2 linked regions of the Chitinophaga varians genome follow. Each later gene encodes a partner of the first gene's protein in a complex. Links are inferred from orthologs where the notes say so. Each region holds a gene or a part of one and is shown on either strand. Other genes may lie near its edges.

What was found. The genes of interacting proteins can lie anywhere in the genome.
Region 2: the proteins of secA (region 1) and secY are in contact, whole or in part, in a crystal structure (PDB 3DIN), measured with the Thermotoga maritima proteins. The link is inferred for Chitinophaga varians from one-to-one orthologs. Residues at the interface, in WP_004082002.1 of Thermotoga maritima: Glu261, Ala262, Arg263, Lys300, Ala301, Arg302, Thr303, Ile304, Ile305, Leu323, Tyr324, Asp325, Pro326, Val329, Ser330, Tyr333, Ile336, Lys340, Phe345, Val349, Glu363, Phe364, Tyr374, Ser375, Gly376, Gly377, Glu393, Ile395, Thr482, Ser483; in WP_004081795.1 of Thermotoga maritima: Glu108, Gly109, Glu110, Glu111, Ala236, Glu237, Arg238, Arg239, Ile240, Thr241, Ile242, Gln243, Tyr244, Ala245, Arg246, Arg247, Val248, Thr249, Gly250, Arg251, Arg252, Val253, Tyr254, Gly256, Ala257, Ser258, Thr259, Tyr260, Leu261, Pro262.

Annotation. Positions count from the first base shown.
Region 1 is NZ_JABAIA010000001.1:2,115,907-2,121,421, forward strand. Bases 731-4,565 are described here. They hold secA (preprotein translocase subunit SecA), read right to left. Parts: upstream 4,252-4,565; coding sequence 931-4,251; downstream 731-930. Other genes in these bases: HGH92_RS08610 (four helix bundle protein), read right to left, coding at 731-781. Also shown: deoC (deoxyribose-phosphate aldolase), read right to left, coding at 1-375; more of HGH92_RS08610, read right to left, coding at 515-730; HGH92_RS08620 (PKD-like family lipoprotein), read right to left, coding at 4,594-5,515. UniProt on the Escherichia coli protein: Required for protein export, interacts with the SecYEG preprotein conducting channel.
Region 2 is NZ_JABAIA010000002.1:300,578-303,470, reverse strand. It holds secY (preprotein translocase subunit SecY), read right to left. Parts: upstream 2,171-2,893; coding sequence 830-2,170; downstream 1-829. Other genes in the region: rpmD (50S ribosomal protein L30), read right to left, coding at 2,826-2,893; rplO (50S ribosomal protein L15), read right to left, coding at 2,249-2,695; map (type I methionyl aminopeptidase), read right to left, coding at 1-682. UniProt on the Escherichia coli protein: The central subunit of the protein translocation channel SecYEG. Consists of two halves formed by TMs 1-5 and 6-10.

The sequences.
Region 1 (5,515 bases):
CATTTTGATCACCTTTTTCTTTTCACGGATGATATACATCAGATTGGCGATCTCTTTTTCGAGATATTCCCAGTCGTTGTTTTTGAGTGCAGAGATATTGATCACCACGTCCAGTTCATCAGCACCGTCCACAATGGCCAGTACAGTTTCCGCCACCTTAGCTTCAATAGCGGAATAACCGAACGGAAAACCGATGACAGTGGCCACTTTGGTATTAGTGGCGCCCAGGAACTGTTTGGCTACTTTCACATAGGGCGGGGGCACGCAGGCTGCAGCAAAATCGTATTCCACACATTCCATGCACAGCTTCTTGATGTCTTCGAGTGTGGTGGTGGGCTTTAAAATAGTATGGTCTATGTACCTGTTTACCTTCATAGAAGTAAAATTACGAATTACGAATTACGAATTACGAATTTGGGGTGCTTTTATTGTGAGGGTTTTTAGCTGATTTTTGAATTGAGCCAATAATGCGGGCTAATTCCTCACTATCTTTGAGCATTGAATCTGCCATTTTTTATTCCAGGATTTGGGCGTCTTTAAGAAGTTTTATCCAATAAATCGTTTCTCTGGCTTCTCTGTATGATATACTCAATTTATGAATAAAATCCCTCCTGGACGATGCTCCCACAGCTTCTTCTACATTCGCTCCTACAGAAGTCCCACTTTTTAAGAGTTGTTTTATTAAAACCTCATCAACACCACACTTTTTCAAATATAAAAACAACTTAACAGTTCTAATTCCGAATAAATAACTCTTTTCAAGAATAACATTTCTTTTCATCAAACAATGGTTTAGTGTTAACAAACAAAAAGGCAAAAAAAGAAAAAGCGGACTATGGAATTCAACATTAAAAATGTCCAAATCCATAATCCGCCATTATTTCAAACGAACCCCGAATTCGTAATTCGTAATTCGTAATTTGTAATTAACTACAGGTCTTTACCGTGGCAGTTTTTAAATTTCTTGCCACTACCGCAGGGACAGAGGTCATTGCGTCCTACTTTGGGGCCTACTCTCACCGGCTCCTGCTTTTCTTCAGGCATATCGTATTCCGGAGCTGCCTGATGGCCGTTATGCTGTTGTTCAACGATATCTTCATGGGAAGCGCGCATCCGGCTCATGTCTGTTTTTTCTTCATGGCCTTCGCGGATCTGTTCTTCCTGCGGGCCCTGGTCCTGACTTACGGGGATACCGCATTTGCAGAGGAAGGAAACGATGTCGCGGCTGGTTTCACCATCCATCTGTTTGAACAGTTTGAAGGCTTCCAGTTTATAGATCAGCAACGGATCTTTCTGTTCGTACACGGCGCCCTGAACGGATTGTTTCAGTTCATCCATGGCGCGCAGGTGCTCTTTCCAGGCTTCATCGATGAGGGCCAGGGTGATGCTGCGTTCCAGCGCGTTCATGGTTTCGTGTCCTTTGGTATCGACTACCTTTTTCAGGTTGGCCAGCACGTTAACACCTTTTTTACCGTCGGTAAACGGAATAGAGATGTTCTCGATGTGGTGTCCCTGTTCCTGGTAGATGCGCTCGATCACCGGCAGGGTGTTGCTGGTGATGTCCTGTACTTTGCGGTGGTAGTTGTCCATCGCCTGGTGGTACAGTTTGGAGGACAGTGTGGACACGTCAGTACGGAGCAGTTCTTCCTGGGTGATATTGGTATCGATGCCGAAGTTAATGATGGCGTCCATTTTGAACGATTCGTAGTCGCCCGTTTCTTTACCGGAGGTCACCATATTTTCTGCTACGTCGAAGAAAGCGTTGTCGATATCGATGGCCAGGCGTTCGCCGAACAGGGCGTGGTTACGTTTGGCATAGATAACGGTACGCTGTTTATTCATCACGTCATCGTATTCGAGCAGGCGCTTACGGATGCCGAAGTTGTTCTCTTCTACTTTCTTCTGTGCCCTTTCGATGGAGCGGGTGATCATGCTGTGCTGGATCACTTCTCCTTCTTTGTAGCCCATGCGGTCCATCAGGCCGGCGATACGGTCGGAGCCGAACATACGCATCAGGTCATCTTCCAGGGATACGAAGAACTGGGAAGATCCGGGATCACCCTGACGACCGGCACGACCACGCAGCTGTCTGTCTACGCGGCGGCTTTCGTGTCTTTCTGTACCGATGATGGCCAGACCACCTGCTTCTTTTACGCCGGGGCCCAGTTTGATGTCCGTACCACGACCGGCCATGTTGGTGGCGATGGTCACAGCGCCGGTCAGACCGGCTTCAGCCACGATCTGGGCTTCACGGGCGTGCTGTTTGGCGTTCAGTACGTTATGAGGCACTTTCTCGAAGGTCAGCATTTTGCTCAGCAGCTCAGACACTTCCACGGAGGTGGTACCTACCAGCACCGGGCGGCCTTTGGACTGCATCTGCTTGATTTCTTCGATAACAGCTTTATACTTGTCTCTTTTGGTTTTGTATACCAGGTCTTCCGCGTCGCCACGGGAAATAGGCAGGTTGGTGGGGATGGTCACCACGTCCAGCTTGTAGATTTCCCAGAACTCGCCCGCTTCAGTGGAAGCCGTACCGGTCATACCGGCCAGCTTGTGATACATACGGAAATAGTTCTGCAGGGTGATAGTGGCGAATGTCTGGGTGGCAGCTTCCACTTTCACGTTTTCTTTCGCTTCGATCGCCTGGTGCAGACCGTCGGAGTAGCGGCGGCCATCGAGAATACGACCGGTTTGTTCGTCCACGATCTTCACTTTACCGTCCATTACCACATATTCCACGTCTTTGTCAAACAGGGTATATGCTTTCAGCAGCTGCTGTACGGAGTGGATACGGTCTGACTTCTGGGCGTAGTCCTGCAGCATCATTTCTTTGCGCTGCAGTTTTTCTTCCGGAGAGACTGCCATTTTTTCAATCTCAGCCAGTTCGGAACCTACGTCCGGCATCACGAAGAAGTTAGGGTCTTCACCGCCCTGTGTGATGAGTGCGATACCTTTTTCAGTCAGGTCTACGCTGTTTTGTTTTTCTTCTATCGCGAAGTACAGGCCTTCATCTACTTTCGGCATTTCGCGTTGCTGGTCAGCCAGATAGTAGTTTTCAGCTTTCTGTAATAATACTTTGATACCGGGCTCGCTGAGGTATTTGATCAGCGCGCTGTTTTTCGGCAAACCTCTCCAGGCGCGCATCAGGGCCAGACCACCGGTTTTAGGGTCGTCTTTACCTTCAGCGATCAGCTTTTTAGCTTCGAGCAGGTACTGGTTGGCCGCTTTTTTCTGCATGTCTACCAGGTACTGGATACGTGGTTTCAGCGCATGGAACTCCTGTTCTTCACCGCGGGGGATAGGACCAGAGATGATGAGCGGCGTACGCGCATCGTCAATCAACACGCTGTCCACCTCATCCACCATGGCGAAGTGGTGTTTGCGTTGCACCATTTCGTCCGGGCTGTGCACCATGTTATCACGGAGGTAGTCGAAGCCGAATTCGTTGTTGGTACCGTAGGTGATGTCCGCCAGGTAAGCATTACGGCGTTCCGGTGTATTGGGTTGGTGTTTATCGATACAGTCTACAGTAATACCGAGGAATTCAAACAGGGGGCCGTTCCATTCGGAGTCACGGCGTGCCAGGTAATCGTTCACGGTTACAATGTGCACCCCTTCGCCGGCGAGGGCGTTAAGGTATGCGGGAAGGGTAGATACCAGTGTTTTACCTTCACCGGTCGCCATTTCGGCAATTTTACCCTGGTGCAGCACGGTACCACCGATCAGCTGTACATCGTAGTGTACCATGTTCCAGGTCACTTCGTTACCGGCGGCTTTCCAGCTGTTTTTCCAGGAAGCCTTGTCACCGTCAATGGTCACATAGTCTTTCAGCACGGCCAGTTGACGGTCCATGTCTGTAGCAGTAACGGTGAGGGTAGGATTGGTGGAAAGACGGCGGGCAGTTTCTTTTACAACAGCAAATGCTTCCGGCAGAATAGCCTTGAGCACCACTTCCAGTTGTTTGTCGCGGTCTTTTTTCAGGGTATCGATTTCCTGATAGATAGCGTCTTTTTCGGTTATATCTTCTACGGCTTCAGCCGCTTCTTTTTTCTCAGCAATTTCTTTATCGATGGCAGCCAGGTGGGTAGCGATACGTTCGCGGAATTCCCGGGTTTTATGACGCAGGTCGTCGATAGGCAGGGATTGCAGCTTTCCGTACTCATCGTTGATCTGCTGCACTATTGGAGTGACAGATTTAATGTCTCTGTCTGATTTATTCCCTCCAAAAAGTTTTGTTAAAAAACCTAACATGTTGAATGTTTAATTACGAATTACAATTTTAGTTTCTGTAACATCTCCCCGTCCCCTGAAGCTATGTCAGTTGGTTTTTCCTTTCTACCAGGCCTGTGGCACGGAAGCTGCGGGCGAAGTGTTGGATAGACGGAGATTACCAGTTACTCAAATATTATGCTTGGAAAGCAGAACTGTCAAGCTGTCAGTTTTGTTGTAGCCGCTTTATCAAGGAGGGTAAAATTAGGAATAAATTTGGGGAAATGAAGGGAATTAAGCGGGAATTCCATCGATAATTGAGAATAACGGACTTACAGGAAGTATATAACAAAACTCCCTGCAAATCCGTCACATATAGTGTTTTTATCTTTCTCTGTAGGCGAGGTCCACAATTTTACCAAGGCCGCCATAACTCCAGGTGAGCTGCAAGGGCTCATTTCTGGCAGGGATGCTGTAAACACGGATGGAGCCGTTTCCGGCGTCCGGACGGGCAGGGTCGTAACTGCCCACCACCAGGGAATTAGTCAGGTTGGTATAAAAGTCCTTTCCATAAGAGCTGAACAACGGACATTTCAGCACACTCACCCGTTCTCCACCCAAATCGGCCATCAGTACCGCCTTATTGGTAAATACATCGTACTCGTACACACGGCCGCCGGCGGCATAAAACACGTACCCCAGCTGATTGCTGACGGCAAAAGCAGTCGCCTTGTCCAGTTCCGGCGCATTGATCATCTCTGTATAGTAGCTTTGTTTAACACCGGAATAGCTGACATTGATGCAATAGGTATAGTATTTTCCGGCCTTGTCTTTCAAAATAGCATACACATCACCCCGGTTATAGTTGGTATACGCCATGTACACCATGTCCCTTCCCGTATTGTAAGAGAACAACGTACCGTCTCTCAGGCTGTTGCATTTGGTGCCAAACATCGGATCATGGAACACAAACCGCTGCCGGTCCTGGTCATACAACAATGCGCCACCATAACCACTGGCCACAAAGGGAGCAGGCCTGAACGCCGCCTTTTCTTCATCTACATAATTGACAGGTGAACCAAAAGCAGAAGCCCCCATCATCGCATTCCGGTGAAAAACCCGGTTGCCCGCCAACACATAATCAACACCGGCCAAAGCCGGTGAATTGAAAAAATAGTCGGGCGCAAAATCTGTTCCTACCGGCACCAGCATTTCATACCGGATGCCATAGGTGCTCTTCCAGGTAAAATTATCCCCGTCAATCCGCTCCAAACCATCGCCAGTCCGCAGATAGAACGGGTTGATA
Region 2 (2,893 bases), on another replicon or contig:
GGCTTCTGTCGCGGGTAACCACGGTCCAGCCGTCTTCCAGGTATTCCACGTCCTTGGTACGGAGGTTGATCATCGGTTCAATGGCGATGACCAGGCCTTCCTTTATCACCGGGCCGCTGCCACGTTTGCCGTAGTTAGGCACCTGCGGGTCTTCATGGAGATGACGGCCAAGGCCATGCCCTACCAGTTCCCTTACCACGCCGTAACCGCGTTCTTTTTCGGTATATTCCTGAATAGCGTAGGAGATATCCCCGATACGGTTGCCGATAACGGCCTTTTCGATGCCTTTATAAAGAGATGCTTTCGTGGCGGCCATAAGGCGGCGCACATTCTCGGGCACATTGCCAATAGCGAAAGTATAGGCGCTGTCAGCATGGAAACCGTTCATATACACGCCTACGTCCACTGTGAGGATATCACCGTCTTTCAGCACATGTTTATTGGGAATACCGTGTACCACTGCCTCGTTCACAGAGATACAGCAGGCGTTGGGGAAACCTTTATAGTTTTTAAACGAAGGCACGGCTCCGTTTTCCACGATAAATTTATCCGCCACCGCGTCTACATCGAGCGTGGTCATACCTGGTTTGAGGGCTTTCGCCACTTCAGCCAGGGCAGCGCTGAGGAGGAGGGCACTTTTACGGATCAGCTCTATTTCTTCCTTCGTCTTATAGTGAATCATCTTTCGTAAACTTTTGGCCGGACGGCCCTTTTAACGGGGCGGTTGACGGCCTTAACAAAATATAATAGCCACCAAAGCGTGAAAGCTCTTGTGGCTATTTTATTGCGTTTGTCGCATCCGGCGCCGGAGCACCGGGCGATCAATCATTTAAGCATTAGCCGGGGCAGTTCTGCCCTTGATGCGGCCGGTGCTCATGAGGCCATCGTAGTGGCGCATCAGGAGCTGGCTTTCGATCTGTTGCAGCGTATCAAGGATAACCCCTACCATGATCAGGAGGGACGTACCACCGAAGAAGGTGGCGAAGTTGCTGTTGATCTTGAAGGCAGCTGCCAGACCGGGCATAATACCCACGAGTGCCAGGAAAAATGCTCCCGGGAGGGTAATGCGGTCCATTACAGCACCGATATAGTCGGCAGTCGCTTTACCGGGTTTAACACCAGGAACGAAGCCATTGTTGCGTTTCATTTCATCCGCCATCTGAGTGGGGTTGAAGATCAGCGCAGTATAGAAATAAGTAAATACAATCACGAGAACAGCGTAGATCAGGTTGTACCAGCCATTAGTGTGGTCACTGAAGATACGAACGAAACCGGAAGCGCTTTCAGAGCTGGTAGCGAAACCGATGGCCGTAGCAGGGATGAACATAATAGCCTGGGCAAAGATGATCGGCATTACACCAGCTGCATTCACTTTGAGGGGAATGAACTGGCGAACTCCGCCGTATTGTTTGTTGCCCACAATACGTTTTGCGTAGTTAACGGGAATTTTCCGGGTACCCTGAACGAGCAGGATAAGGCCCACGGTGATCATGATAAACACCGCGATTTCGATCAGGAAGAGGATCGGACCGCCGGAGCCGGCCACTTTAGAGGAGAATTCCCCGATCAGGGCTTGTGGGAGGCGGGCGAGGATGCCCATCATGATGATAATGGAAGTACCGTTACCAATACCTTTATCTGTGATCTTTTCACCGAGCCACATCACGAACAGGGTACCTGCTGTGAGGACGATAGTGGTAGAGAGCCAGAAAAAGAAGGTTCCGTATTCTGGAATAATAGCGCCACCTGACTGATTACGGAGATAAGCTACGTAAGCACTTGCCTGGAATCCGGTTACCACCACAGTAAGGATGCGGGTATACTGGTTGATTTTCTTGCGGCCGCTTTCACCTTCCTTCTGCAGTTTCTGGAAATAAGGTACTGCTATGGTCAGCAACTGAATAGCAATGGAAGCGGAGATGTAGGGCATGATACCCAACGCAAAAATAGAGGCCCTTGAAAACGATCCGCCGGCAAACATGTTTACCAGTCCCAGAATGCCCTGGTTAGAATTTTTTTCAAAGTTGCTGAGCGCGTTTGCATCAATACCGGGCAAGGCTATATACGATCCAACACGGTAAATGAGGACCAGGAGCAGGGTAGTTAAGATGCGATTACGCAGATCCTCGATACTCCAGATATTCTTAATCGTTTCGATAAATTTCTTCACAGGAAGATAAAGGTTTAATAGCGCTATTAAATATGAAAAGACGCACTACTCCGTAGGCGTCTCCTCAGTCGTAAAGTCTTATACCAGTTCTACTGATCCACCTGTTGATTCGATGGCCTGTTTAGCTTTTTCGCTGATAGCGTTTACTTTAACAGTCACCTTGGATTTCAGTTCACCGTTAGCCAGGATTTTAACTTTAGCTGTCCGGTTCACCAGGCCGTTCATATACAGGTTTTCGAGGTTGAATTCCTGCAGGCCATATTTTTCAACTAAGTGGTCAATCTGACCCAGGTTGAAGATGGTGTATTCCTCGCGGTTATTGTTTTTGAAACCGCGTTTAGGCATACGGCGCTGGATTGGCATCTGGCCACCTTCAAAGCCTCTTTTGCTGGCGTAACCGGCGCGTTGCTGGATACCTTTGTTACCTTTTGTAGAAGTACCACCTTTACCGGAAGCCTCACCACGTCCGAGACGTTTTTCTTTATGTACGGCGCCTTTAGCAGGCTTTAATGAATGCAGATTCATAATTTAATTGTTTTTACTTACGCGGAAATTAACCGCTCGCATGTAATTGTAAAAAGTATGACTTTGTAAAGTTACAAATGTAAAAGTAAGATTATCAGCAGACAATCCCACAGCAGTGTTACTTAATTAATTAAGCGTTAACTGTCTCTACTTTTACCAGGTGATCAACTTTACGGACCATTCCCAGCACCTGAGGAG